Regions from separate parts of the Paenibacillus sp. FSL K6-1122 genome, predicted to be linked through region 1. Evidence: riboswitches for the same ligand, from Rfam matches in the RefSeq annotation. Region 1 holds a riboswitch; the other holds the start of a gene.
What was found. Region 1 has a riboswitch for FMN ahead of NSQ20_RS18645 (DMT family transporter). Riboswitches for the same ligand answer to the same signal wherever they lie in the genome.
Positions count from the first base shown of each region.

Region 1 (12,626 bases):
TTCTTATAAGCGACTAAATTTATAAAAAACGACGAAGATATTGAGAAAATACGAAAAATAGGCAATCTACGTTCAATTTAAAAGAAATAACGAATAAGTTATAATATTTCAACATATGAAAAATTCACAATAGAAAGATCATTTTCTCACCTTAGTTACCATCTCTCATATAGCCACATTGACGCACCACCAAGTTTAAAAGGAAAACCATTTTAAGCGATTGAAGTCAACCACTTTTTTGCGGGTTTAAATCAAATTGAAAATATATCTTTATGAATAATCTCTAAAAGCATACAGCTTAAATTAATTATAAGAATGATAATAACATATTAATTATTATGTAAACTAATAATAATTCTTTTGGCAATACAGACATAAAACCTCCATGACCTGCAAATCGTAAGGGGATAAGGCAGAAGGAGGAGCTTCATGAAAAGTCAGCAACACCGTAAAAACGACGACGAAAAACTAAGTTGGTTCAGCCTATCCTTGTTTGGCGCGGGTTGCACACTGGGAACGGGATTTTTTCTGGGAACCAGTCTCGCGATTCATTGGGCCGGCATATCTGTACTTATATTGTTGGTGCTGGCGGCGGCAGGTACTTACTTTGTATTTGGTGCGCTGGCACAGATGACGGCAGATGATCCAAAGGAAGGCGCTTTTCGAACGTATGCGGGCGAAGCATTCGGACCTTGGGCTGGTTTTGGTAGTGGATGGATGTACTGGTTCTCTGAAATGCTCATCATGGGCAGCTCATTAACGGCACTTGGGCTGTTCTCTCAATTCTGGTTTCCCAAGTTTCCGCTATGGGCATTTGTTGCGATCTACGCCGCTATAGGTCTGTTCATTGCTGCACTGGGAGCGAAGGGATTAACCAAAACGGAGAATATTCTTGCTGTAATCAAACTTGCTGCAACGGTTGCATTTATAGCTATAGCAGGAGCGGCTTGTCTGGGTTGGTTACCTGTAAAAGTCACACCAGAGCAATTGAAGAATGAATGGTTCCCGCATGGGGGTAAAGGGGTATGGACCGGTTTCATCTATGCATTCTTTGCTTTTGCCGGGATCGAGGTTATGGGCCTGATGGCAGCTAACCTGAAAGAGCCAAAAGATGCAGTGAAATCAGGTCGAGTGATGCTATTATCGGTGAGTACACTCTATGTGATTGCAATTGCGTTGATCCTGTTGCTTGTGCCTTCAGTTCAGTTAACTCCAGATGAAAGTCCGCTTGTCAAAGCCATGGCAACCATTGGATTCACTGTTGTGGTCCACATTCTCAACGGAATTCTGATTATAGCCGGATTCTCGACAATGGTGGCTTCGTTATATGCCATTACGTCCATGTTGGTGAAACTCGCAGAAGATGGAGATGCACCAAAACTGTTCACGAAGACCTGGGGAAAAAAGGACATGCCACTTCAGGCATTGTGTTGCACAGCGGCTGGATTAGTCCTGTCTACGTTGATGGCATTATGGATGCCCAAGAGTTTGTTTGAATATGTGACGACAGCAGGTAGTCTGGTATTAATGTATACATGGCTGCTCATCTGCATCACGTACATTAAAAAAATGAAGCCCGTGAAGTGGAATCGCATCAAAGTGTGGATTGCCATAGTATTAATTGTGGCTGCTGTGGCTGGGACAGCGATGGAAAAAGCCAGCAGAACGGGTCTGCTGGCAAGTGTGGGACTTTTGGTGTTCCTTGGGATCATCACGTATGTTGTTCATAAGGTACGTGGCTCGAAAGCATCGCAGTCAGCACCATCCAAACCATAAGCAACTCTCAGCAACTTTCGTGGAGGTCGTACAACGGATTAATGAGTGCTTTAAGATTATTTCGTCAACTTGCCTAAGGCTTGCTTCATCCGCATGAATGGACATTTGGAAGGTGTCTGCTCATCATCAGGCAGGAAATACTGTTTCCATTCCAGATTATCCTGCTGACCATACCACATCAGCGAAGGGTGAGCAGGTACAGCATCATATGCAGCGAGACGTTTGCGAATTAAGGTTTTCATTTTACGGCCAAGAGGGGTGTTGTCATTAATGGATTCGAATACCCACCGTGGTTGAAAAGCAAACATGAGATAAGGAAAATGCCGGCTGGCTCGGAGTTCATGTGCAGGAGTTGCACAAAAACAAAAGTAAGGCTCTCCGCCAAAGCAAAACTCCCATGATGAATCATGAGGATCGGTTGAAATATGTTCCGGCCACGGCTCGGTATCGTGTGAACTTACCCGATTAAGCATTTGCCAGAATAACGTCTGATATTGCTCTACCGTTGTATGATCTTTCAGATCACTTGGTGTCTCACAGATCACGACCATCGAAGCGTAATGACCGGTGTCTCTGGAGACAGGACCATATTGTCTAAGCAGATCGGCCATATCTTCGGCAGCATGTTCAGATCGGGGGTCACACGTAAATCCGTACCTCAAATGTCCTGACAGAAATCCCATTCGTCCAGGTACACATGGATACGTATTATCTTCGTCGGCGATCATTTTACCAAATTGCGAATAAGCGTCCTGCTGCCAAGATGGAAGACGCTCAAACAAGGTGTTTATTTCGTCGGCACTATACAGCTCCGCCATTGATTCCCAACTCCATTCCACATGATACCGTTACAGTATTAATGTCGGGGAAGTTGGGTGACTGTCCAGCCTGATTTTGTTGTCAGAAAAATATGGAACGTACAGCTTCGTACCCAAAATACAAACCAAATCCGATCAGGCAGATTCCCGAAATGATAGAGATCCAGCGCAATACATTCTCACTGCTATGTTTGTGGAATCGACTGGCCATTCCAGCCATAATGACATCCCATACCAGGATACCAATGAATATGCCTGAACTGTAGAGTAGCAAATGAGCAGTATCCGTATGCTTCACAGTTGTCGCGAGAATAGAGCCATAGATCCCCAGCCAAAATAATATATTCAGTGGATTGGACAGGGCCATCAAAAATCCGGAAATAAAAGATTTTCGAACAGTTGCTTCCGCAGTAGATGTACCTTGAATGCCTTGCTTTAGCTTCGAGAGCGTTTCCACTCCCGTGTAAATCAGAATAAAACTGCCAAATGACCAGAGAAAAGAGCGCATGAACGGCGTGTCCAGAAAATGGGCAACTCCAAAATAAATCAGCAGCATATACACCAAATCTGCAAACATAGCTCCGAGCCCTAGAATCCAAGCATGCATGAATCCGTGGCGGGCTCCACGGTCGAGTTGGGCGGCGTTAATCGGACCGATTGGAGCGGACAATGATATTCCCAGAATGATATAACTGAACAGTACAGACATAAACACGTTCACTCCTTAACGGGTTCGATGAATTGTACCAGTCGTCACAGAAAATGGGTACAAGTCATCGTATTCCCGTAAGGAGTGAATTAGAACAAACTACTTTTATCTCATACTGCGTCAAGGCCTTGTTATTCTGTTAAAGTTCCACATCCAATTGAATTGGGGTGCAGTTGTATCCGTTGCATGAGCTTTCTTCACAAGGACAAGCGGAGAGCCCAATTGTGAGATCCATTAATGCCTCCATCTCGATATAATCACCTGCACGAGAGTCGGGAGCTACAACATCAATCTTGCCTTCACTGTCTACAACGGACTTCATAAACAGGTTAAATGGATAGTGTTGATCCGGCGGTAAGATTCCGAAGGGTTCTAGTGCCGTGTTCAGATTGTGATAACAACTGGCGTGATCCTTTTTGTGGTATAACACCTCATACATCTCTGGACGACAAGCAGAGTTGAAGAAATCATGTACCCCAACGGTGTCACGGACAATCTTGAGTAAAGGTTGATACTGATTGGAATATACAAATTGTCCTGGTTTAATTCGATAAGTACGCAATACGTCCATTGTCACGCCGGGATCCAAGCGATGGTTAGCATCCGTAGCATCATATGCCACAAAATCAATGACTTGCTGTCCCTCCAGATCCGTTATGCGTAGTAAAGAACCCTTGTTTACTTTCAAGGCATATCCCGTTTTGGCTGGGATAAGATAAGACTGTTTATGGCGCTGATTCGTATTCATCTGTTACATTCCTCCGCTACTGTTTGCTTTCAGTATGTGGAGCAGATGATGCTTTCATGCACTTTTATGGCGATGCACTCTGTACTCAGGCAGGAACATCCAATGGTAAATTTAACACACCACATAATACGTCTTTATGCTGGAAATAGTGGATTACCTCTCATCCCGATCCAGAGGTCTGATTGTTCAAGCTGTCCAGCCAGATGTAATAACCAATCTTCGCGTCCCTTGGTTGCCATCACTTGAACGCCCATTGGCAAACCTTCAGGTGTCATATGCAGAGGCACACTTATCGCAGGCTGGCCTGTCAGATTTGCAAGCTGGGTGAAGGGTGTATACGTAAGACTTGGCTCAAACATTTCATAGATGAGTTGCTGCTGCTGGGTCTTGTCCAATTCACTAATTCGCATCAGATTACGGATCTGTTCGTCATGAGGTGTTAATTCACCAATCTTAGGCGCAGGAAAAGCATTAACGGGTGTGACGTAGAAGTCATAGCGTTCAAACAAAGTGGACATCTGCGCTGCAGCTACATCCCACTCAGCCAGACTATGTACAAATTCCGCAGCGGACACCTTTTTGCCAGCTTCAGCGAGAACCCAGGATTCAATCTCCATATCCTCGGAGGTCAGAGCCCGGCCCATGGATCGTTCCATGGAAGAGATCATCGCAGCCATCTCACCACTGTTCATCATGTAATAATTCTCCATCAACCGAACTCCGTTGACGGGACTCAGTTTTTCTTCAACATGATGACCTTGTTCTTCCAACCAGCGCACGAGCTTGTATACAGACTCTTTGGCTTCTGCGCTGACAGGTGTACCCACGGGTGAATCCGTTGTGTATGCAATTTTCAGTTTGCGTTGATGTGGATAGCTCATATCAGCGAAGTAACTGCCTGGAAAGAGTGGAGCATGGAACGCAGCTTCGGGCTGAATGACTTGTAACGTATCAAGCAATGCAGCACTGTCCCGAACCGAGCGAGAGAGGGCAAAATCAATCGATGCGCCTTGCCATTGACGACCAACTCCCGGTCCTACAGGTGTGCGCCCGCGGGTTGGCTTTAACCCAAACAATCCGCTAAAGGAAGCCGGGATACGAATCGAACCTCCTCCGTCACTGGCTCCGGCAAGAGGAACAATACCCGAAGCTACAGCAGCAGCGGCACCACCACTTGAACCACCTGGGGAGTGATTGATATTCCATGGATTGCGAGTTGGACCATGAAGACGGGGCTCGGTAATATTTTTTAAACCAAATTCAGGAGTATTGGTATGTCCTATGAAGATAAAGCCTGCATCACGGAGTCGAGTGACAAAATTGGAATTGCGTAATGCACGATGCTCGCTGAACAAACGGGAGCCTGAAGTCAGAAATTCACCTTCCAAGGATTGCGAGATATCTTTCAGGAGCAGGGGCACACCGGCAAAAGGTTGTTCTCCAGGGCGAACCAAACCAGCTTCCTCACGTGCGCGATTTTCATATGTACGAATAACCGCATTAAGTTGCGGATTCACTTCTTCAAGGCGTGCAAACGCCGCTTCAAGCATTTCAACCGGGGATACTTCCCGGGATCGGATCAGTTCAGCCAAACCTACGGCGTCGTAGGAGGTATATGAGAATGAAGACATTATGATCGTTCCTCTCTGAATATATTTCATCTGTTTATTCCATATGTCATCGTACCACCGGATTAGACAAAAGACAAAAGATAGAAGAGACGTAGTGCGATGATATGCATACTCGTTATGAGGTTGGAGGGAAAAGAGGGGGATTTGCATTTGCGAAATAGAGATAAAGCAAAGGGTTAATAGATCATTTTGCTAATTGAGAAAATGATCGAGTAATATCGAGTCATGGAAATAAAAAACCACTGCTCATCTTATTTGATGTGCAATGGTTTTATTTTTATATTTGACTATTTGTTGATATGAGAACCTCACATATATCCACTTACTCTGTACGAAGCTTTGGTGCAGCATCGGCCGCAGTTGATGATCTTTCCTGCTGTCTAGAAATGGCGAAGAGGGCCACCCAGATCAGAATAAAACCAAGCAGCTGCTCCCATGTAATCAGTGTACGGAAAGCAATCCAGTTCACCAACACACCCGCCATCGGGAAGCTAAGTTCTGCGAGTGTTGCAACAGAGGCTTTGGTTGACGACAGACCTTTGTAATACAACAGAAGACTGAGCAAACCTGGCAACAATGCCTGACCGAGAATGTTGAGGATGACAGCGGTCTGTTCACCCGTTCCGGACGGGAACGTCCATGCTGCACCTTCATTCCACGTCATAAAGATCAGGAGGGGAAGAGCAACGACAAAGCGCAGGGAGGTGACCGTTTCATAACGCGCCTGACCCAGCATCAATCGTCCCATAACGGTTGAACCTCCCCATAAGGCAGCAGCCCCAAGGGATAACAAGCTTCCGGCATGAATCCAGTTGTCCCAGTTACCTAATGGCAATGTGAAGCCAAATGTAAGCAGGTACGTTCCTGCTAATGCAATGAAGAACAATCCACCGAAGCGACGTGGCAACGTTTCTTTTAATAACAGTTTAGCCAGCACGATAGCGAAGAGTGGTTGCATTTTTTGCAATAAAAGTACCGTATTCGGATCGTTATGTGTTAGTGCCATGGTGAACAATACCGTTGCGAGTGCTGATCCTCCCCATGAGATAAAAATCACGGCAATCCAGTGGCGAGCACGCAGGTTTTTCAGATCAGCCCGAAATTTCCACAGTACGGGAATGGCAATAAGACTGACGATGATATGTTCCACCAGTACAATCTGCGTGGAGGTCATCGTATTTAGCAAAATAATGCGGAAGAGTGGGTCGACACCCCATAAGGCGGCGCCGAGAACTACAAGCCAGAATCCGGTATTACTTCGTTCCTTGCGGTAAACAGGTGATGCTGCTGATGTCTTTTCCATATTCAGGACTCCTTCGTCAGAACACGGAATCTTCAGTTGGCAAAATCGACAAAAGCCCCCGTTTTGGTATATACCAAATAAACGGGGGCTCATCCAAGGACATGCGTCAGGAAAGAGGCCTTCCCGTGAACGGCATGTCAATGTGTTGATCTTCTCTCATCCGGACTGTACCGTCGGCCTTGGATTCACACCAAGTCAGTCGCTGAATGTCCTTCGTTAAGAACAATTAGCGAGTCGCGGGCTGGTTCCGAAGAACATCACCGCCGGTTGGGAATTGCACCCTACCCCGAAGATCCTATTCAATTATATAGTGTGTTGAACAAGCTGTAACATTAATAAGTTCATCTTATTCCTGTAAGCGCTAGCAGTTCAAGCATTTTTTTTAGAAAACGATTTTCCAGCTTCCTTGCTGTCTGCGAAGGAGCACGATCTGGCCTGCGTGATACGCATCATGGAGTACCCAGCGAGCCAGTTCGTGTGCCCATTTCTCTTCGGAGTCCATATATGCGGCTTCAAGATCAGACTCTTGTAGTGCAGCTAATTGATCTCGCAACTGCTGGGCTAATCGAGTTGTACCCTGCATCAGTGTATTCCAACCAGCTGCATCCGTTGCATCTCCCGGATTCCCAAATGTGTATTCATTGGAGTCTACAGCAGGAAGGGTAGGCTCCTTACCTTGCATGCGACATAATAAGCGATGGTTGTAATAATACATATGGTTAACCAACTGCCAGATGCTTAATCCCCCTGAGGGTGGAATCCAGGCTGCTTGTTCTGCTGTAAGGCCCTCCAAGGATTTCGACAAAGGTACAATCCAATTACATTGATCCCAAGTATCATCCTTTTGAATAAGTAACACATCTAGTGCTGTTGTGTTCGTCATTGCCTTTTCCTCCTTGCGTATAATTGTGATTTGTGATGTAACTAGCTAAAACTGATTAATAAGGTTACACTTAATATAACACATCAAAGACGAGTTGTAACTTTCTTTGTTTAATTAGATGGTTACAATAAACGGAGGTATATATGGACAGGTTATGGACCGATTTTGTAAACAGCGATTATCACGACTGGCGTGGGGGAGATCGATCGGAGGACAGACTTGGGAAGGCGAACTGGCAGCAAGATTTTCTGGAACGATGGCAACTTAACGCTTCTGTCCCTGCATCTCCAGAAGAGGAGTTGTCGATGAGAAATTTCAGGAATGAATTGATAGCTCTTGGAGCCCGCTTATCTTCTGGAGCATCATTAACGGATATAGAAAAACAATGGTTGAACGGCGTTATGGAATCAGGGCATGTGAGAAGGACATTGACTACAATTGATCAGGAACTGAAACTCAAACTGGTAGCTGTAGAAGCACATTGGCATCAGGTTATGGCTGAGGTAGCTGCTGATTTTGCCATGACTTTGGTGGAGGGAGAAGGCGGCAGGATTCGGATCTGTGATAATTCGGATTGTCGCTGGATGTTCTATGATGATACCCGAAGCAGAACACAGAAGTACTGTGATGATAAGATGTGTGGCAATCTGATGAAGGTCAGAAGATTTCGGGCGAAACGCAAATTCCAAAATTGATAAATACTAACAATAACTATATAATGTATATATACTAGCGAAAAAATAGTCAGAAGCAGTACAGATTCGTAAGCAGGATGTGATCGTCTTTCAAACCAAAATAGATGGGAGATGTTTCTTGTGCGGACAAGTTATCTGTTGAAAAATGGCTGTGTGTTGTCGATGGATGCTAAAATTGGACAGTATAAGAGGGCGGACGTTCTGATTCAGGATTCACTGATCATGGCGATTCAGCCCGACCTGGATATTCCGGATGCGGAGATCATTGATGCTTCATCGATGATTATTATGCCTGGGCTGGTGGACACGCATCGGCATATGTGGGAATCACTTGTCAAAACAGCGGGAACCAACTGGTCGTTACCAGTTTATTTGCAAAATCTCTATTATGGTGCGATGGGAAGCAAGCTCCGCCCACAAGATAGTTATATTGCCAATCTGCTCGGTTCCTTGGAAGCGCTTAACGCAGGAGTGACGACAGTAATGGATTGGAGCATGCCATATTCCCCTGACCATACGGATGAACTGATTCGTGGACTTCAGGATGCTGGCATTCGGGCGGTATTTGCTCACGGAGTCCCTGGTGAGACGGACTACTGGAATCGGGATAGTCAACTCACGTATTCGATCAATGATGTGAGAAGAGTCAAAGAACGTTATTTTTCATCACGGGATCAATTGCTTACTTATGGGCTTGCCATTCGTGGTCCGGAGTTCAGTCATTGGGATACAACCGTGAAAGAGATCGAGCTAGCACAAGAACTGGATGCGATCTGTTCCATGCATGCCGGATTTGGCAGTTGGGGATCTGTGGATCGCTCGATCAGTCACTTGTACGAAGCGGGACTCTTAAGTCCACGGGTGAATATCGTTCATGGTAACACCATGGGCATGGATGAATACAAAATGCTGGCAGATAGCGGCGCTTCCTTGTCGGTCACACCTGAGGTTGAAATGATGATGGGTCATGGATATCCGGCCACCGGCTATTTTCTTGAACATGGGGGAACACCTACACTTGGTGTAGATGTAGTGACGTCTACAGGCGGAGATATGTTCTCGCAGATGAAGTTTGCACTTCAAGCTGAACGATCCAGAGCCAATGAACAACTTTTGCAGCAGGGTGAGATGCCTGGTGAGTTGAACTTGCAGTCCAGCCAAGTGCTGAGATTTGCAACTTCAGCTGGTGCCCAAGCGTTGGGATTGGAGCAGAAGGTGGGTACGTTGACCCCAGGGAAAGAAGCGGATCTGATCATGATTCGTACCACCGATCTAAATATGTTCCCCGTTCATGATCCAATCGGCGCTGTTGTGCAATTTGCTAATCCATCCAACGTGGATACGGTCTTTGTGGCAGGTAGACTCGTGAAGCGAGAGGGTAAGCTGTTGAATGTTGATCTGGATGCGATTCGTCATGCGGCGATGCAGAGCAAAGATTATTTGTTAACCCAATACCGGATGTCAGACGCTGAGAGAATTGCGTTCTCATAATTTACTTTTTCATAAAAACCTGAAATGAAGTCAGTTCGTATTTTTATATACACCTCTACCTATAGCAAGAAATAAAGGGCCGCATAATGATATGTGGCTCTTTTACGTGCCTTCATATCGTGGAATTAGACAGGATAAGGTAGGAAGGGACAGCAGAAAAAGACGAAAAGAGCTCTCTTTTTCTTGACTTCGGATAACAGGGATTATAAGGTGTTTTTCACGAAAATTAAGGCTTATAAAAACTGCGCATAATATAAATTATACGCAGTTTTGTTTTAAATCCATTTTCATATTCATCCACGTGCAACAGATCATGATAATTTTCGCGAAAAAAGAACAAAATAAGTGATCTTTAAAAATAAATTTAACCAAGCAACGCGATAACGTGTAGAATTCGATAGGTTTTTATAGGTGATCGATAAGATAGAACAAATGACTTTTTCATAGAACAGATGGGAAGCCATCCAATCGCTGCTACATCCATAGCACATTCAAGATTCATGACGAGAGGAACATGACTATGCGTGAGAACAAACAACGATCTTCATTATTTCGCAAAAAACCAATTGCCTCGGAGGGCGATAACAGCAGTGCATTGAAACGGGCGCTTGGTCCGTTGGACTTAACCACACTTGGCGTGGGAGCTATTATTGGTACCGGGATTTTTGTGCTGACCGGTGTAGCTGCCGCGACGTATGCCGGCCCGGGCCTGGTACTGTCATTTTTGCTGGCAGGTATCATATGTGCATTCGCAGCATTGTGTTATTCGGAATTTGCCTCAAGCATACCGGCCTCGGGTAGTGCGTACACGTATAGCTATACGGCTTTTGGAGAAGTGATTGCCTGGGTTCTGGGATGGGATCTGATATTGGAGTATGGATTCGCGAGTGCGGCGGTAGCCAGTGGATGGTCAGGATATTTCCAGACGTTATTGTCCGGATTCGGGCTGGAGTTACCCCATGCGCTGACGAGTGCGTTTAGCCCGGAAAAGGGAACCTATTTTGACATCACGGCTGCGGTCATTACGTTAATTATCACTTTCCTGCTTACCCGAGGGGTGAAGGAAGCGGCTCGTGCGAATGGCATCATGGTAGCGATTAAAATTATTGTTGTGCTGATCTTCATTGGTGTAGGTGTTTTCTATGTAGAGCCAACCAACTGGCAGCCATTTTTGCCTTTTGGCATCTCGGGTGTAACTGCAGGGGCAGCGACGGTATTTTTTGCCTACATCGGTTTTGATGCGGTCTCCACAGCGGCAGAAGAAGTTAAGCAGCCACAACGGGATTTACCGATTGGAATTATTGCTTCACTGGCAATCTGTACCGTTCTCTACATTGTTGTATCGTTGATCCTCACAGGGATTGTGCCTTATAACATGTTGAATGTAAGTGATCCAGTTGCGTTTGCATTTGAATTTGTTCAACTGAAGGGTTTGTCCTGGATTGTATCTCTTGGAGCGATTGCCGGCATTACGACCGTATTGCTGGTCATGATGTATGGTCAGACACGTCTGCTCTATTCCATGTCTCGTGACGGACTGCTGTCGCCGGTCTTCTCCAAGGTTAGTGGCAAAAGTCAGACACCAGCGGTAGGGACATGGGTTGCAGGCATTATCGTGGCTCTGTTCTCCGGGTTCATCTCGTTGGGACATTTGGCGGAGCTTACGAACATCGGAACGTTGTTTGCTTTTGCAGTTGTAAGTCTGGGCATTATCGTGTTGCGTAAAAATAACCCTGATCTCAAACGCGGCTTCCGCGTTCCACTTGTGCCACTGATTCCGATTCTGAGTGCCCTGGGTTGTGTATACTTGATGACACGCCTTGCGGCGCTGACATGGATTACGTTTTTTGCTTGGTTGATCATCGGATTGGTCATCTACTTTGCCTATGGACGGCATTACAGTCATCTGAATCCGGCACGCCGGATCTCCAGTGCTTTGAGAGCGAAGGATAAGTAAACTAGTCGAGAACATCTTCAATTTTCCTCATTTCGTATCGCTTAGGCGAAGCGGGATGGGGATTTTTTTATATAGAAAGATAAAGGAAGATAACAGCAGGGGAAGGTTGGAATTTTCTTCATATATGGGTAAGTAATAAGGGACGTGACGAACTTAATCACGGGGGCGGGGTTGCGGCTAAGCCAAATATGAAATATATTTGGGGATGTGACATGCCATCAGACATAAGAGAGGGGATGTATCATGAACACACCATTACATACGAATTCAAATCATCAAAAAGCAGCTTTTGGATTTGCACTAGCTGACTCATCCGTACTTGCAGAGGCGCAATTAATTGTTTCACAATCAGGAGGTGCAGATGACCTACAGTTAGATATTGATCCGCAGCGCCTTCTGAAGGATGGACGTAAAGTATCTGTCATTGCACAACAGTTGGATTCACCGGTCAATCGTCAGGATGCCAATATCATCTATGGTCAGGAGCTGGCATACGTGCAGTATGCTGTTAACCTGAAACCGGATAGTTCAATCTCCATTGCATCTATTGAAGGCGTTGAACAGTCTGTTAATCTTGGTTGGTCAGTATTTACAGAGGGGGGATACGAACTTCGA
Region 1 covers NZ_CP150272.1:4,132,268-4,144,893, reverse strand. The annotation lists gene NSQ20_RS18670 (amino acid permease) at 430-1,776, shown strand; gene NSQ20_RS18665 (YqcI/YcgG family protein) at 1,833-2,594, opposite strand; gene NSQ20_RS18660 (LysE family translocator) at 2,677-3,303, opposite strand; gene NSQ20_RS18655 (urea carboxylase-associated family protein) at 3,443-4,051, opposite strand; gene NSQ20_RS18650 (amidase) at 4,186-5,682, opposite strand; gene NSQ20_RS18645 (DMT family transporter) at 6,005-6,985, opposite strand; FMN riboswitch at 7,130-7,283, opposite strand; gene NSQ20_RS18640 (DinB family protein) at 7,368-7,868, opposite strand; gene NSQ20_RS18635 (CGNR zinc finger domain-containing protein) at 8,012-8,563, shown strand; gene NSQ20_RS18630 (amidohydrolase family protein) at 8,675-10,054, shown strand; gene NSQ20_RS18625 (amino acid permease) at 10,575-12,011, shown strand; gene NSQ20_RS18620 (hypothetical protein) at 12,255-12,626, shown strand, end outside.

Region 2 (12,626 bases), 470 kb from region 1:
CTTATTGTCCACAGCATTTGTATAAGCCACCGCTTGAAACTCACCAAAGTCCGTCGGCATACGCACAGCCACTTCACGTTGAACCAGTTGCTCTTTTTCGTTACGGTAACGAATCATGTCCTGAATACTGATCAGCTTCAGATCATGCTTGCGGGCAATCTCCTGCAGATCCGGAAGTCTGGCCATCGTGCCATCTTCCTTAATCACTTCACAGATAACGCCAGCAGGGTAGGAACCACACATGATAGCGAGATCTACAGCCGCTTCCGTATGTCCGGCACGACGAAGTACACCGCCGTCTTTTGCAATCAGCGGGAACATGTGACCAGGCTTACGGAAGTCCCCGGCTTTTGCCTCAGGATCGATTAGACCTTTCACGGTAATAGAGCGTTCATGTGCCGAGATACCTGTTGTCGTATCTTTGTGGTCCACAGAGACGGTGAAGGCTGTTCCATGGAAATCCGTATTTTGTTGAACCATCGGTTTCAGGTTAAGTTCGTCCGCACGTTGTTGTGTAATCGGAACACAGACCAGACCTCTACCTTCAGTAATCATGAAATTAATGACTTCAGGCGTCGCCTTTTCGGCCAAAGCGATAAAATCGCCTTCATTCTCCCGATCTTCATCATCCACAACAATGACGGGTTTACCACGCATGAGATCATATATGGCTTCTTCTATTGTGTCCAGAATGGATTGTTCTGACATTGGTCCACCTCCAGTTAATTTCTGTTCTCTATTTATGCAAATCCGTGATTGGAGAGAAAATCTTCACTGATACTGCGCGGCTTGCCAGTACCCGTCTCCCGATGTCCTCTCCCATACTGGAGCAGATGATCCACATATTTGCCCAAAATATCGCATTCGATATTAATGGTATCCCCTGTCTTTTTCACATTTAGTACAGTTTCACCAATGGTATGCGGGATAATGGAAACCGTGAATGCGGTATCTGACGTATGGACAACGGTCAAGCTAATGCCATCCAGTGTAACCGATCCTTTGGGGATCAGATATTTGAACAACTGGTGATCATCAGGCTTGATCTCAAACACAATTGCATTCTGATCACGTGTTATACTACCAATCACTCCAGTACCATCGACATGACCCTGAACGATATGTCCGCCAAAACGACCGCCTGATTGCATGGCCCGCTCCAGATTAACTTTACTGCCAGATTGCAGCTGACTGAGATTGGTATGGCGATAGGTTTCAGGCATTACATCGGCGGTAAAACCTCCACCTTCGAGCGTTGTCGCAGTTAAGCACACGCCGTTCACTGCTACACTATCACCAATCTTCAGATCGTCCATGATGGCGGAAGCTCCGATATTCAGGACCATCGCTTCGCCTTTCCGACCAATACGCCGGATCTGACCAACTTCTTCCACCAAACCGGTAAACATGCTGCCGCCTCCCTTTTTCAAGTTATAAAGAACCTAACTTTTTACTTTCAAATCTATTTATTTATTCAGGCCACACCGGAATACCGCCAATGCTGATATTATCTCCAACTTGTTCGATCTCCAACTGATTCAATTGAATCGCCTGATTCATACGTTCCACACCCTCGAAGCGGAAGCTTCCAGGTGTATCATAACCGCCTACAATCTTCGGAGCGATAAACATGAGCAGTCGATCAACCAACCGTGCCTCCAGCATAGCTCCATTCAAGGTACCTCCACCTTCAAGCAAAATTGAACCAATGTCACGCTCACCCAACTTGCTAAGTCCGTTTAACAGATCCACACGTGGTCCAGGACCACAGCGTATAATTTCGACGCCATAGGCTTCCAAACGTTCAGCAGCTTCAGGACTGGCTTCGTCTGTTGTCAGCACCCATGTTGGAGCAAGACCATCCTTAACCATTTTGGCACCTACGGGAAGCCGTAACTTGGAATCCACTACAATGCGCACTGGACTAATGCCTTCGACTTGCAAACGGGTTGTTAGTTCCGGATTATCGGCGATTACCGTGTCGACGCCAACCATGATTCCCTGGTGACGATGACGAAGGGCATGCACAATCTCACGAGCGGGCTCGTTAGAGATCCACTTGCTGTCTCCGCTACGAGTAGCAATTTTGCCATCCAGAGTAGTAGCCGTTTTCAGTGTCACGAAAGGTAGACCCGTTGTGATAAATTTAATGAACTTTTCATTCATGCGTCTTCCACGCTCACGCAGTACGCCAACTTCAACTTCAATGCCTTGTTGACGAAGCATGCTTATACCCCTGCCGGATACTTGCGGATTTGGATCTTCACAACATACCACAACACGTTTCACCTTTTCATGAATCAGGCGTTCACTACAAGGTGGCGTCTTGCCATAATGACTACAAGGCTCAAGTGTAACGTATACCGTACTTCCCTCTGCATCACTGCCTGCCATGTTAAGTGCATGCACCTCTGCATGACCGGTTCCACGTTTCAGATGGCTCCCCAGGCCTACAATACGGCCTTCTTTCACAACTACACATCCAACGACCGGATTAATCCCCGTCTGTCCCTGTGCTCGTTCCGCCATATCCAATGCCAGTGCCATATAAAATTCATCATTGATCATTTCCAAATCCGTTCACCCCGCGGTTTAAAGTCTTGTTTATTAAAAAATCCCCGTCGAACAATCAGTTCGATGGGGATGATGAGAGACAAATGTCACCAGCAGGAGTGAAATGGATACAGCACGCCAACACTTTGCCCAAAACTTCATTTCGGGCAAGTGAAAATAGACACATACCTTAATGAACATCAATTACAGGTAAAGAGCTTTTATAGTGCGGCATATGTATGGAACTGTCCGGCGTAACCGGATCTTCCCTGCACAGTGCAAGACATCACAAATCGTGACTGTGCAGCAATACTCCTGCTGAATGCAAACCTGTTAGGTCTGCACCTCTCCTTCTCCCATCCAGACTATACTGTCGGTTCTGGAATTACACCAGATCAGCCATCTGCCAATGGCAGACAGGTCACGGACTTTGCATCAAGTGCTGGACACATAGGTCCTTACACTTCCTGCATCACCGCCGGTAGGGAATTGCACCCTGCCCTGAAGGATTGCTTTCGTTATTACTTGGATGTTAGCACTTTAATGCCAAAAAATCAATTGTTTTTTGTTCCTTTTTGTCACATACTAACTTTTAATAAGCTAAGAAACAACAAAAACCGCTTCCTCTCAAGGAGGCACGGTTTTTGCTTGGAGGCCCATTTCACACCCATCGTATCATTCTACATATCAGGAAAACACCAGCTCGCCATATGCTTTAATTCTTTGGCATTATGAAATGGAGTGCGGTCAGGTTCTTGCAGGGGCGAAGTCGGAAGCGGGAACTCTCTTGCCACCCTTCTGACCCAACTTGTGGAATCAATCGCTATAGCCGAGCATTTCCAGCGTCCATTCGCTCTCGGTCGAAACGTCCCATGCAAATCTGCTTTACCCGGCATCTCTGGAAAGACTCCATCCAGATATTCGACAATGACGCGCTTGTCTCTGACTTCATGACAATATACAGTCACCCATACACCTTCCCGGACCCGAACAGCATACACATCGCCAGACTGTACCTCCCCGGTACCTGCATCAGGAGATGCCTTTGGTACTTTTCCGCGAACACTTCTCTTTTTCTCCAATGCCCCTAAGATCGTGTCCTTTACAGCTGGACTCTCACCAGGCTTATCCGCAAGTGATATGTTATTCAGATCAAAATCATGAAATATCTTGTTCAGGTTGTTCTCATTAATTCCGACAGATGAGTCCCACCACGCCAGAGGGGCCTGCACTTCCACCCGCACATTGGGGCGTGCGTCACGCTGCATGTAAGAGGTGAATTCCGTGATCATTCCAGGATGTTCCGGCGTATCCAATATGCCAATCAGAGCTAACGTCTCAAGTAAATCACGGTAGGCATATTCCTTCTGTGTAGGCAAAAGACGTTCCTTCTTGAGCGCTACTGCTGCCTTGCTGTAACGTGTTTTGGGAGGTAATTCGCGCAGCACCGTTAACACCGCACGGAATGTCCAGCGGTCGTACTCATTGGGTATTGGAAGCTCCTGTGCGGTAGCCAGCTCTCGAAGTGCCAACACGCATCCAAAAGGATCACCGTCCAACGGGGTTCCATTGGTCATCCGCCAATACCATTGCAGCGTTGTGTCGGTTGCTTGATCTACACTTAATCCGCAGATCTTACAAGTGTTCGAAGATGGATATGGCGTATGTTCATGGCTTGGCATACTGCTCGCAATAAGCTTGCCCGTAAGCAACGAACGCCAGATCATGGGTGCTGACCACAAAGAGGATACAAAGGCCTGCGCTGCATCATTGATCGTCCATTGATTCGCAACTTTTTTCAGCTCAGCAATCGTTTCATCATGTTGCGGACGTACAAAGCGATTCGGTTCATGCCCGGCTGCCTCAAGCGCTTCTCGATCCTTTACGGATAGACTATCCGGAACGACATGGCGCGATGCCTGCAATTCTTCATCCCACAACGTGCGCTCACTATAAATTTGTTTTAACAAGCTTAGCTGAGTAACCATATCCAAGGTTTTATTCATCCTTTCTAATCACCGATTTCAAGTATGTAAAAATAAAAAAAGTGCTTCTATAAAAGAAGCACTTCATGTTTGGATCCAGTTAAGGTGAAGGTATTAAGCTTCTACAACTTCAACAGTTTCCATTTTGTCTTTACCTTCTAAAGCATCCACGAACTCCATACCTTTAGTTACTTTACCAAATACCGTATGTTGTCCATCCAAATGTGGTTGCGGTTGGTAGCAGATGTAGAACTGGCTTCCACCTGTGTTACGGCCAGCATGTGCCATAGCAAGTGTTCCGCGCTCATGTTTGTTCGGGTTAATTTCACAGTTGATTGTGTAACCTGGGCCACCTGCACCGCTACCGTTAGGGCATCCGCCTTGAGCTACAAAGCCCGGGATAACGCGGTGGAATGTAAGACCATTGTAGAAACCGGAATTAGCCAGTTTCTCAAAGTTTGCTACTGTGTTTGGAGCTTCTTGATCGAACAGATCGATCAGAACTTCTCCGCCGTTTGCCAATTTAATTTTCGCTTGTTTCGCCATATGTAAATGACTCCTTTCGTATTGACCATCGTTAATGGTGCCAGAACGCATGACCCTGGGCCAAGCATTACAGCACTTTTCTTAGTGTACACCGAAAATGTCTGGATCGCAAAAAAAACGGCAACTTTTTTCATGATTTAGCTCAAATACGCAAAAAGCAGACAAAAAAGGAAGGTCCTTTTTCATCTGCTTCAACTGCAAAATCCCTATATCTTGAATAATGCAGAATCGCATTATCTTTTGACGAATTAGCGAGTTACTGGCTGTTTTCCAATGCGCGCAGGTACCAGGTCATTCTGGATGATATCTTGATACGTCTCACGGCGTACCACGACATCTCCTTGACCGTCTTTGACAAATACAACGGCCGGACGACGAATCCTGTTGTAGTTGCTCGCCATGGAGTAGTTATACGCACCTGTGCAAGCTACAGCGAGTAGGTCGCCACTTTCTACTTTTGGCAGGTCCAGATCCCAGATCAACATATCGCCACTCTCGCAGCATTTACCCGCAACAGATACGGTTTCCTGAGCAGCCTCATTCGCACGATTGGCAAGCACGGCTTCATACTTGGATTCATACAAAGCAGGACGTGGGTTATCGGTCATACCACCATCAACGGCAACGTATTTACGCACGCCTGGGATGTCTTTGCTTGTTCCAACAGTATACAGCGTTGTTCCCGCTTCACCCACGATGCTGCGGCCTGGCTCAACCCAGATCTCAGGTACGGCATAGCCGATTTGAGCAAAATGATTTTTAACGGCATCTGTAATAGCCTTCACGTATTGTGCAACTTCAAGTGGCGTATCTCCATCGATATAACGGATTCCGAATCCACCACCAAGGTTAACCACTTTGAAAGCAACATTAAGACGCTCATATACACTTGCTGCAAATTCAGCAACACGTTGAACCGCCATCTGGAAGCCTTCAACTTCGAAGATCTGGGAACCGATGTGGGAATGCACACCGAGCAATACCAGGTTAGACTGCTTGGAAGCCAAGTCAATCGCTTCAAATGCTGTACCATTGCCGATATCGAATCCAAATTTCGAATCCGTTTGACCTGTGGAAATATATTCATGCGTATGTGCCTCAACACCAGGCGTCACACGAAGCAAAATGTTTACTTTACGATTTTTGTCCGCTGCTACAGCCTGCAACAGATGCAATTCATTGAAGTTATCAACAACAAAACATCCAATCTCTGCATCAAGAGCCATTTCGATCTCTTCCAGCGTTTTGTTGTTACCGTGGAAGTGAATGCGCTCAGCCGGGAATCCTGCTTGCAGTGCAGTAAACAGTTCACCGTCAGATACAACATCCAGGGAAAGTCCTTCTTCAGCTGCAAGGGCACACATCGCCATTACACAGAATGCTTTACTTGCGTAAGCAACCTGGAAGCCTAATCCTGAAGCACGGAATGCTTCCATGTACTCTCTGCAACGCTCGCGAACCAATTGCTCGTCCACAACGTACAGGGGAGTTCCAAATTGTTCTTTCAGATCTGTTGCATCAACTCCGCCAATCTCCAGATGCCCTTGCGCATTTATTTTACTTGTACCATGTAAATACATAATCTGCATTCCTCACTTTTTATATACTGGAACAATTGATATTCCAATGATTTTACACCAGTATATCAAATTAGGCAGCGAGATGAATGGATTTTTCGGAAGATCATTTGTGTTTTTTACTTTTTTGCAGTTCTCCGTCCGGATCATCAGACATTTTGGTGTTGTCACGGGTTTTATTGAATGATGGACGTTTTTTATTTTCCAGCAGCGGAAGCCGGAATAAAAAGTTGCCCAAGGCCTTTGCATTAAACGGTATAAAAGGCCAGAGATACGAAGAATTATACGACCGGTGAACGGTGAGCGCCAATATGAGCAATGTACAGCCCACGACCAATCCCGGAACCTTGAATATCGCAACAGCGACTAGCAGAACCAGCCTGACCAGCCTATTGGCGAGACCCAACTCGTAACTCGGCGTGGCAAACATACCGATGGCTGCGATGGCCATATAGAGCACAACCTCATTGACAAAGTATCCTGTTTTCACCGCGATATCCCCGACTAGAATGGCCGCGATTAAGCCCATAGCCGATGCCAGAGGTGTAGGCGTATGAACCGCTGCCATCCGTAATAAATCGACGCCCAGTTCGATCAGTAGAAACTGTAGAATCAGCGGTAGCTTTACATTTTCCTGCGGACCAATGAAGTCAAGTCCCATCGGTTTAATCGAAGGGTCAATAACCATCAGAAGCCATAGTGGTAGCAAAAACAACGAGATGAGAATCCCTGCAAAACGGACCCATCGTAAATACGTTCCCATTAAGGCCGTCTGTCTGTTCTCCTCCGCATGTTCACACAGGTCAAAGAAGGTCGTAGGCAGAATCATCACACTCGGGGAAGTGTCTACAAAAATGACAACTCGTCCTTCCAACAAATGAGAAGCTGTAACATCTGGTCGCTCGGAATATCGAACGAGTGGGAACGGATTCCATCCCTTGTTGATAATCGCTTCTTCCAGCTGTTTGTCGGCGGCCGGAATACCATCAATATCCACTCGCTGAATTTTTTCCCGGACAGAATCCACCTGCACTTTATCCACAATATCATCAATATACACCACACAGACATCGGTTTGTGTTCTCCGCCCCACCTGCATGATCTCAAATTTCAGTCCAGGGTCGCGTATTCTGCGACGCACTAAGGTCACGTTGGTCAAGAGCGTTTCGGTAAAACCGTCTCTGGAACCTCGGACTACCCTTTCCAATGAAGGTTCTTCTGGTGAACGAACCGGGTAACTCCGGGTATCCATAATTAAGACCGAGCGGTCTCCTTCAACGAACATTGCGCTCATCCCGGTAAGAACCTTGTTGATGACCGCACTCATCTTCTCGACTTTTTCTACCTGAATATGGGGAATGTAACATTCGAAATAGGATTTGAGCGCGTGTCCTGACACGTCATCCGGTGTGAGATAGGTCAATCTTTTTAACACTTCAAGCAAAATCTCATCCTTCGCAAAACCGGTAATCATCAGCAATCCGACGTGCTTGCCACCCAGAACCATTTCCCTCATATTCACGTCGAACGATTCTCCAAGCCCCAGTACCTGTTGCAGTGTATATCTGTTCTCACTCATGCGTGGGGAGATGTCATCGTTTTCCTGCCAATATTGTACGGATTCCTCAATGCTGTCGGACATCTCATTTTGTTTTTTCTTATTGTACGCTTTCTCCTCTTCTTCCTTTTGAATCTCATAAGCAGACTTGTGTAACATCTCTTCCGTTATACCTTCACTATTTTCCTGGCCTGTGTGCTCCGTTCGTTCATCCATCTTCCATCCTCCTATGGCCACGAGTTACCGCTGATATATGAAAAAATCAAACAGGGAACCTGTCATTTTGCCCAAAATCATGGCGAGCAGTAATCCAAACAAATAAGGTTTCATGCCCAATCGTTTGGCTAGCACGGGCAGTACATTAAGCACCTCGGTGAGCGCTGCGGCGAGCAGACCGATGAACACGCCACAGAACAAACCAACGATCGGGCTGAGCAGCAGCACCCCATGCATCTTCCAGTGCCAGAAATCCGCCACCGTCCCGAGCAGTGAACCACCAATTAGCGCCCCTTCGTACCAGTGAGTTTTGTCATACGATTGCGTAAGTTGAGCCAACCTGGGAATCATATCGAGCACCAGAATGAGCGCAATTACGCCGCTCCCTACGGCAATCCCCCCTGCAATACCCAATACAATGCTGATTGCTCCATTAAGAACGCTCATCCGCATTCATCTCCCTGCGTTCCTGCTCGTGCATCCGTTCACTTTCTTCAATCACCACATATTTATCTACATTTTGCTGGTATAGGAACATCTCTACTTCCAGCGGGGTAGGTTCCTCATTCCACTTCTTCTTGAACAAATGATTAAAAAATACTGCCATTCCGAATCCAATGCCAATGGAATACGCCACTTGGAACAGATAGGGATGTTCGTCCCGATGCCCAGTAAGCATCTCCACAATACGAATCTGTACTTCCTGCATGTTCACATCGGCATGAAAATTCATAATGGTTAAGGCCGATCCGAAGAACAGCAGCAGCCAAACCAATATGAACAGAGACTTGGAAGGTTGACCATTTCCCGCAATGACTTCAACCAACGTATGGCCTGATCCTATCAGTTCCACACTTACCTCCGGCAAGATGTGCCGAATTTGGGGAATAATCTGCAATATATCAATGAGGATCAGATTGCCATCCTCTGGTCCAGGGCTTAGCAGTTCAAGCTCCAATAGCCTGCCCTCTTGGTCTTCTGAAGAGGTCAGTACATGTGCAATGTCTCCAAGCTTGACTGCTCTGCCCCTCTGGATGCGAATACGGCTGCGCAGACGAATATAGACCATTGGAGTGGGTGTCTGGGACATCCATAGCACTCCTTTACTGCGTAATTTAGGTTAGTATTTGAAGAATGTGCAAATTTATTACAAACGGGTTGGAAAAAAGGTGGAAGGCTGAGTTGGCGCTGCGGGATGGATCGGTCATTGGTCGCTGTTGCTCGGGGGGAGGATACACGCAGACACTACGACGGCAGACCAACCTTCTGATCGCTGTTGTCTCCAAATTCTTTTTATTGATTTCTAAGTGTTAGAAATTTGGAGACAAAGGCGAACGCTTCGCTTCTTCAGGTCTAATCTGCCGCCTGCGTTGCTTATGTATCCTTAGATGAACCCTCACGCTTCGCTCCTTTCGACCGATTCCATCCCTCCGCTGCCCATCGTCCTCCCGTTTCCAAACGTTTGAAATAAATATGCTGGGGAGGTGGCAGGAAGGGAATTGAAAGATGAGCTTTTTGGGGTTATTTTGCGCAAATTCTATGACTTTGGAGTTGTCTTCTGGGACCGTCTAGACTACAGTTGTTTAGAAATTTGGAGACAAAGGCGCACGCTTCGCTTCTTCAGGTCTAATCTGCCGCCTGCGTTGCTTATGTATCCTTAGGTGAGCCCTCACGCTTCGCTCCTTTTGACCGATTCCATCCCTACGCTACCCCTCGTCCTCCCGTTTTCAAACGTTTGTAATAAATATGCTGGGGAGGTGGCAGGAAGGAAATGAAAGATGAGCTTTTTGGGGTTACTTTATACGCTCTCCTTGTGACCGGGTTGAGGCGCAACTGAGTGTGAAGCATTATTTTACATATCAAAAAAAGTCGCCGTATGGGCGACTCTTCGGTATTGGTAGTTAGGTTCATGGATCATGTACAAGAACTCAAAAATTATGTTCTTTTTCTCTTTTGTTCAATTCCCTTCCTAAATCGTAAAGGGGTTGAATTCATTGTTTTGCGGAATTGGTTAATGTAATAACTCGTGCTGTTAAAACCGACCTCATAAGCAATTTCGGTGATGCTACGCTTGGAGGATTGCAATAGTTCAATGCTTCTTTGGATGCGGTACTCTATCACATATTGCATGGGTGTGGTTTTCAGGATTTGCTTGAAATAACGGCATGTCTCCGATCGACTTAACTGTCCAGCCTTTGCAATATCTTCAAGCTTAATTGGATCGGCATAATTGAGATTAATCCATTGCAACATGTCTTTCATTCGGTTGTTTCTGCTCATCTCTGATGGATCATGTTCAAGAGAATATCCGTTCATAATCAGCAGTTTCCACATATTAAGCACCGCAGAAGCAACATTCACTTCGTAAAAAGGAACTTGGTGCACTAGCTCCTTTCTAATCCGTGCAACAGCATCCAAGATCTGTTCTCCCCAAGCGTTAGCTCTTTCGATATACAGAAAAGGCAAATTAGTTGCTGTTACATATGGATGTACGTACTTTATATACAAATCCGAAGGCATGATAACGTGTGGGGACAAATTCAGACATAAATAAATGCAGTTCTCGCTCACCCCGTGATCTTCGGCCATATGCATTATTCCACTGTTGATAAAAATCCCGTCACCTTTGGACAAAATCATCTTTTGATCGTTTATATGAAACAACGCCGTACCCTGAAGAACGGCAACAAACTGCAATTCATCATGCCAGTGGAGAGGAATATGTCTGTGAACATTTTGAACAATGGTTGTCTCATAACAAGCTATAGATAATGTATCGGTACGGTGTTGCGTCATTTCTTTCAAATGTTGATCAATGATAAATTCGATCTTCTGCATGGCCCTCATCTCAATATAGTTATATTTTTAAGTGTAATATTGATATAAATGTATCGCGTTTCTCCTTAATATAACACTATTCTTATATTTAAGGTGAGGCGAACAAGAATGACAACTTCTGCAAAACCCAAAATTTCAGGCATCGTACTCGTTCTGACGGGAGCCATCTGCTGGGGCATTGGGGGTACGGTATCTCAAAAACTGTTTCAACTGGATGGAATTGAGGTCAATTGGTATGTCACTGTACGATTATTGATTGCCGGGTTACTATTACTGGTTATTCAATCGTTTACACATGGACGATTTCAGATTTTTGATGTATGGAGAAATAAAAAAACGGCTGGGCAGATGATCATTTTCGGATTGGTGGGCATGCTCGCCGTTCAGTATACGTACATGGCATCCATTAAACACGGCAATTCAGCAGTGGCTACACTCCTGCAGTACCTGTCCCCTGTCATGATCATGATTTACATCGCACTCCGTAAGCAGTCTGTCCTCACACGCAATGACCTTGCATGCGCCGTTCTGGCTCTCAGTGGGTGTTTTCTCTTGCTCACTAATGGCTCGCTTACGCAGTTATCTGTCTCCTCGCTTGCAGTGATATGGGGCCTGTTATCTGGGGTTTCAGCTGCATTTTATACGCTGTATGCCGTGCAACTGATTAAAAAGTTCGATTCACTTGTTGTGGTCGGCTGGGCTATGATCATCGGTGGTTTGGGAATGAGCTTTATTCAGCCGCCCTGGAAAATGAATTTTGCTAACATCACGCTTGAAACCTACGGATATTTGATATTTACGATCCTTTTTGGAACCATGATTGCTTTTTGGTTTTATATTGCGAGTCTCAAAAGTCTTACACCCCAGGAAACTAGCCTGCTCGGGAGCGCAGAGCCGCTTGCTGCTGTTGGAACAACCGTCATATGGCTCCATGAACCTTTTGGATTCTATCAATGGATTGGTATGGCATGTATTCTTGGCATGATGCTGGTCATGCAGTCCAATCGTTTGGGATCTCCCCGTATTAACAACAAATAACCTCCCTCGCCATAATGCGCGATAGAAGGTTGTTAGTTGTCGTATATTGGTGTATATGCACCAATATTGTTGTTGCAACCCACGAAATCACTGCGCGATCTGGTCGCGGATGGATTGCAGTATTTTTTTCTCCAGACGTGATACCTGTACCTGAGATATACCCAACCTGCTAGCTACCTCGGACTGGGTCTGATCCCGGTAATACCTAAGATAAACGATTAACCGCTCCCGCTCGCTGAGACCACCGATGGCTTCGTTCAGGGCCAGCTTGTCAAACCAACGTTCCTGAGACTCATCGGCAATCTGATCCATTAA
Region 2 covers NZ_CP150272.1:4,604,840-4,617,465, forward strand. The annotation lists gene NSQ20_RS20690 (bifunctional 3,4-dihydroxy-2-butanone-4-phosphate synthase/GTP cyclohydrolase II) at 1-708, opposite strand, end outside; gene ribE (riboflavin synthase) at 741-1,409, opposite strand; gene ribD (bifunctional diaminohydroxyphosphoribosylaminopyrimidine deaminase/5-amino-6-(5-phosphoribosylamino)uracil reductase RibD) at 1,471-2,574, opposite strand; FMN riboswitch at 2,898-3,066, opposite strand; gene NSQ20_RS20705 (hypothetical protein) at 3,234-4,559, opposite strand; gene NSQ20_RS20710 (peptidylprolyl isomerase) at 4,653-5,084, opposite strand; gene lysA (diaminopimelate decarboxylase) at 5,333-6,664, opposite strand; gene NSQ20_RS20720 (spore germination protein) at 6,768-8,435, opposite strand; gene NSQ20_RS20725 (stage V sporulation protein AB) at 8,460-8,888, opposite strand; gene NSQ20_RS20730 (stage V sporulation protein AA) at 8,869-9,525, opposite strand; gene NSQ20_RS20735 (AraC family transcriptional regulator) at 10,371-11,273, opposite strand; gene NSQ20_RS20740 (EamA family transporter) at 11,382-12,311, shown strand; gene sigF (RNA polymerase sporulation sigma factor SigF) at 12,399-12,626, opposite strand, start outside.
Region 2: it holds a riboswitch for FMN, as region 1 does, so the genes downstream of both, ribD (bifunctional diaminohydroxyphosphoribosylaminopyrimidine deaminase/5-amino-6-(5-phosphoribosylamino)uracil reductase RibD) here and NSQ20_RS18645 (DMT family transporter) in region 1, are expected to answer to the same signal.